Regions from separate parts of the Paeniglutamicibacter sp. NPDC012692 genome, predicted to be linked through region 1. Evidence: riboswitches for the same ligand, from Rfam matches in the RefSeq annotation. Region 1 holds a riboswitch; the other holds the start of a gene.

What was found. A riboswitch is a leader RNA that binds a small molecule or an ion and turns the genes downstream of it on or off. The one in region 1 is predicted to bind glycine.
Region 2: it holds a riboswitch for glycine, as region 1 does, so the genes downstream of both, cycA (D-serine/D-alanine/glycine transporter) here and gcvP (aminomethyl-transferring glycine dehydrogenase) in region 1, are expected to answer to the same signal.

Annotation. Positions count from the first base shown of each region.
Region 1 covers NZ_JBIBDE010000007.1:191,616-194,074, forward strand. Annotated here, with positions in the region: gene ACFY5D_RS20065 (NADPH-dependent F420 reductase) at 1-459, opposite strand, end outside; glycine riboswitch at 665-765, shown strand; gene gcvP (aminomethyl-transferring glycine dehydrogenase) at 941-2,459, shown strand, end outside.
Region 2 covers NZ_JBIBDE010000003.1:321,400-323,858, forward strand. Annotated here, with positions in the region: gene ACFY5D_RS13475 (dTMP kinase) at 1-589, opposite strand, end outside; glycine riboswitch at 931-1,028, shown strand; gene cycA (D-serine/D-alanine/glycine transporter) at 1,447-2,459, shown strand, end outside.

The DNA.
Region 1 (2,459 bases):
GTTGCCCGCGGTCAGCGGTCCAGCGAAGTTGGTGTTGAACGCCTTGACGACGCTGGCTGAGGTGAGTGCGGCGATTTCCTCGGCGGCGGAGCTGCCGTCGGCGGTGGTCAGCGAATCGAAGGTTGCGAAGTCGACGGGGTTGGAGATGTCGACGAGGATCTTCGCGTCCAGCGCCGCGCCCTGTGCCTGCACGTATTCCTTGGAGGCGTCGAAGGGCAGTGCCAGGATGACGATGCCGCCGGCCGGGGCCTCGGTGATGTTGCCGGAGGCGGTGCCGCGGCCGAGTTCGGTGGCGAGTGCCGTTGCGGCCTCGGTGTTGCGGGCCAGGACCTGCAGGTTCTTGCCGGCGGCGAGTGCGCGGGTTGACAGTGCGCGGGCCATGTTGCCGGTGCCGATGATGGTGATGTCGATGGACATGGTGTCCTTCTTTCCGAAGAGTCGAGCGAGGAAGTTCTTCATGGAGTCCTCAAAATGTTTGGTTGAACTTTCAAGTAAAACTCTAGACCTCGGATGGTTGAAGCGTCAAGTGTTTTGTTGAAATCCCTTGGGGCGGCCCGGAGCGCGGTGGGGAATCGCCGACTGATAAGGGTTGGAAGGTTGCGTGTTGTATAGCTCACGCATGGCCGGTAGGATGTTAATCGTGCCTCGCAGGGGGCATAGCCACTGACATGCGGCGGGAGAGTCCCGCACAACGTAAGTTGGTCGGGCGCCGTAGGAGCAATTCCTCCCCGGGAAACTCTCAGGCCCCCGTACCGCCGCGAAGAGGCAACTCTGGAAAGTAGCAACATCGCCACGGCGGTGCGGCTCACCGAAGGTGCAAGCATGCGTTTCGCCGTAGGGCGCAGCGGTGCGGAAACTCTCAGGTCACAGCAACAGGGTCGGGGAGGAACTTGCAGCTCGTTCGGCGTGCACGCACGCCGATGACCCAATGGAGTTCCCCATGACCGTGACCCCGTCCGCTGAGTTCGTCGCCCGCCATATTGGCCCCCAGGGCAGCGACATTGACACCATGCTTGCCCAGCTTGGTTATTCCTCCCTCGACGAACTCGTCGACACGGCCGTTCCGGCCGACATCCGCCAGAGCGAACCCCTGGACTTGCCTGCCCCTCGCACCGAGGCCGAAGTTTTGGCCGACCTGCGCGTTTTGGCAGGCAAGAACGTGATGAAGACCCAGATGATCGGTCAGGGTTTCTCCGACACCTTCACCCCGCCGGTGATCCTGCGCAACATCCTTGAGGATCCGGCCTGGTACACCGCGTACACCCCGTACCAGCCTGAAATCTCCCAGGGCCGCCTCGAGGCCCTGTTGAACTTCCAGACCATGGTCATGGACCTGACCGCGCTGCCGATCGCCAACGCGTCGATGCTCGACGAGGCTTCCGCCGTTGCCGAGGCCGTGCTGCTGATGCGCCGCGCCAACAAGGCCAAAGCCACCGCCAAGACCGTGCTCGATGCGAACCTCTTCCCGCAGACCGTTGCCGTTGTGCAGGGTCGCGCCGACGCGCTGGGCTTCGAGGTCGAGATCGCCGACCTGACCGCGGGCCTGCCCGAGGGCGACATCTCCGGCATCGTGCTGCAGCAGCCGGGCAACAACGGCGCCGTGGTTGACCACACGGCCATCATTGCCGCCGCCAAGGAACGCGGCGCGATGATCACCGTAGCGGCCGACATCTTGGCCCTGACCATGATCGCCGCCCCGGGCGACCAGGGTGCTGACATCGCCGTCGGCAACACCCAGCGTTTCGGCGTGCCGCTGTTCTTCGGCGGCCCGCACGCAGCCTACATGGCAGTGCGCAACGGCCTGGAGCGTTCGCTGCCCGGCCGCCTGGTCGGCGTGTCCAAGGACAACGCCGGAGCCCCGGCCTACCGCTTGGCCCTGCAGACCCGTGAGCAGCACATCCGCCGCGAAAAGGCCACCTCCAACATCTGCACCGCCCAGGCGCTGCTGGCCATCACGGCCTCGATGTACGCCGTGTACCACGGCCCGGCCGGCCTGAAGCGCATCGCCCAGCGCACCCACAACCACGCCCGCACCATCGCCACCGCGCTCTCCGGCGCAGGCCTGGAGCTGGTTGCCGACTCGTTCTTCGACACCGTCCAGGTGAAGGTCGCCGACGTCGATGCCATCATCACCGCGGCCGAGGCTGCCGGCATCAACCTGCGCCGCGTGAACGCAGACACCGTGGGCATCTCCACCGACGAGACCACCACGTCCGCCCACGTTGCCGCCATCGCCGGCGTCTTCGGCGTCACCGGCGAGTCCTTCAAGGCTGAGGGCTTCGAACTGGCAGCCGCGGTGCAGCGCACCAGCGACTACCTGACCCACCCGATCTTCAACACCATCAAGTCCGAAACCCAGATGCTGCGCTACCTGCGCCGCCTCTCGGACCGCGACCTGGCGCTGGACCGCACCATGATCCCGCTGGGCTCGTGCACCATGAAGCTGAACTCCACCGCCG
Region 2 (2,459 bases), on a different contig from region 1:
GCCAGCCCTTGGACTCGGCGATCTCCAGATATGCCTCACGTGCCGAGACCAAATAGGACAGCGTTTCGCTGTCTTCCCCGCGCGCAATGATCCGGGCATGAGCGACTTCGGCGGGAACGTCGATCAAGATGACGGCATCGGGACGCGGAAGTCGGGCCATGAGCCATGGCAGAAGACGGCCGCGCGGCAAGCCGCGGACCGAGCGCAAGACCAGCTGGCACGCCATGTGCCGGTCCATCACGGTGGCGCCGGGAAACACTGCGGCGCGGGCATGGGCGAGGAGGACGTTAACGGATCGCACCACGGATTCCAGCCGATTGGCCCAGACCGGTGGCAACGCGGTGCCGAATCGTGCTGCCACGCGGGACATCCATCGCCGACCGGCCGGATTGCGCAGTAACTGGGCTCGAATGCCTCTGGCCCGGATCCCGGCAACGAGGGCGGTCGCGGCCGTGGTCTTGCCTGCACCGTCGATGCCCAGCAACACAATGGTCCGGCGGCCCAGCGCAACATCCGATCGGGCATCGACGTGCTCGGTTTGCGGGTCCGTGGTGACTCCCGCATTGGGTTCCGCATGGGAAGAGTGCAAGGGGCTCCGTTGATTGACTCGATGGGTTCTCTATTAGGTCCAACGAACAAGTCGGTCGATTCGATGCATGTTCGCCACTGCGGGTTTGCGATGGATTGTTTCGCAGTCTCGGTGAGCCGGTCTCGAGTGAGAAGGACGCGTGGGGGCAGGATTCGGGAAATGGGATATTTGCTCGGTTAGCGTCATATCCAGCCCGGAACGGCGAATGTGACGCCAGTGCAATGCATTTCGTTCCATGTCAGCGGAGTGCCGTTCGGCTCCTGCTACACAATATGCGTCTCGAGTTGCGCCATGTGCCCACTGAGCGTAAATTGTGACTGCAGTCACAAACAAATCGCTGTCGACACGTGGCGGGAGAGACCCGTTCGAGCCATGGACGGGCGCCGTAGGAGCAATTCCTCCCCAGGAAACTCTCAGGCCCCCGTACCGCCACGAAGAGGCGAATCTGGAAAGCAGCACGGTGGAATCCGTGCTCACCGAAGGAGCAAGTCCCACCCAATGCGGGTTGGGATGGAAACTCTCAGGTAAGTAAACAGATTGGGGAGGATCCAAGAACAGCGCGGCATCGTCCGCGCGCGATTCGGGAGTTCCTCCAAGATGCTACCCACCCAAGCCAATGCCCGGTTGACCATCGGCGCGCCCGCCATCCTGCTCCGAGATCCCGCTCTGCTGGATCCGGAGTTTGCTGCGCGCCCCGCCCTGGGTCTCTCCTGCAAGCGCAACGGCATGGGAATGGTTGCCTCGGAGAACAACGCGGCGGACTCGATTCAGAACCCAGCCCCCCGTCGGCGACCACCGCTAGGGAATCGTCCATGGCACGCCACCGAAGCACCAGCACCCACCTGGAAGGCAGCAGCATGAGCAACAACAGTTCCACGCCCCACCTCGAGCGAGGGCTCTCCAACCGCCACATCCAACTGATCGCGATCGGCGGGGCCATTGGCACCGGCCTGTTCATGGGCTCGGGCAAGACCATCTCGGTCGCCGGACCCTCGGTGATCTTCGTTTACATGATCATCGGCTTCATGCTCTTCTTCGTGATGCGCGCGATGGGCGAGTTGCTGTTGAGCAACACCAACTACAAGAACTTCTCCGACTTCGCCGGGGACATTCTTGGCCCGTGGGCGGCATTCTTCACCGGCTGGACCTACTGGTTCTGCTGGGTGGTAACCGGCATCGCCGACGTCGTGGCGATCTCCCACTATGTGGCGTACTGGTGGAAGGACTTGCCGCTGTGGATCCCGGCCGTGGCCTGCATCCTGTTGCTGGTGGCACTTAACCTGCCGAGCGTGAAGAACTTCGGCGAAACCGAGTTCTGGTTCGCCTTGGTCAAGATCGTCGCCATCGGCGCGCTGATCGTCATCGGCCTGGTCATGGTCATCACGGGCTTCGAACACAACGGCGTCACGGCCTCCTTCACGAACCTCTGGAGCGACGGCGGGATGTTCCCGACGGGTTTCATGGGCTTCGTCGCCGGCTTCCAGATCGCGGTGTTCGCGTTCGTCGGCATCGAGCTGGTCGGCACCACCGCAGCCGAGACCAAGGACCCGGAGAAGACCCTGCCGCGTGCCATCAACTCCATCCCGGTCCGCATCCTCTTCTTCTACGTGGGTGCGTTGGTCATCCTCATGGCCGTCCAGCCGTGGAACCTTTTCAGCGCCGAGGAATCCCCGTTCGTGGCCATGTTTGCTCTGGCGGGTCTGGCCGGTGCCGCCGGCATCGTGAACTTCGTGGTGCTCACCTCGGCAACCTCCAGCGCAAACTCCGGTATCTACTCGACTTCCCGCATGGTCCACGGACTGGCCGAGGAGGGCGACGCCCCCAAGGCCTTCGCGAAGCTCTCCCGGACCAAGGTTCCGCGCAACGCGCT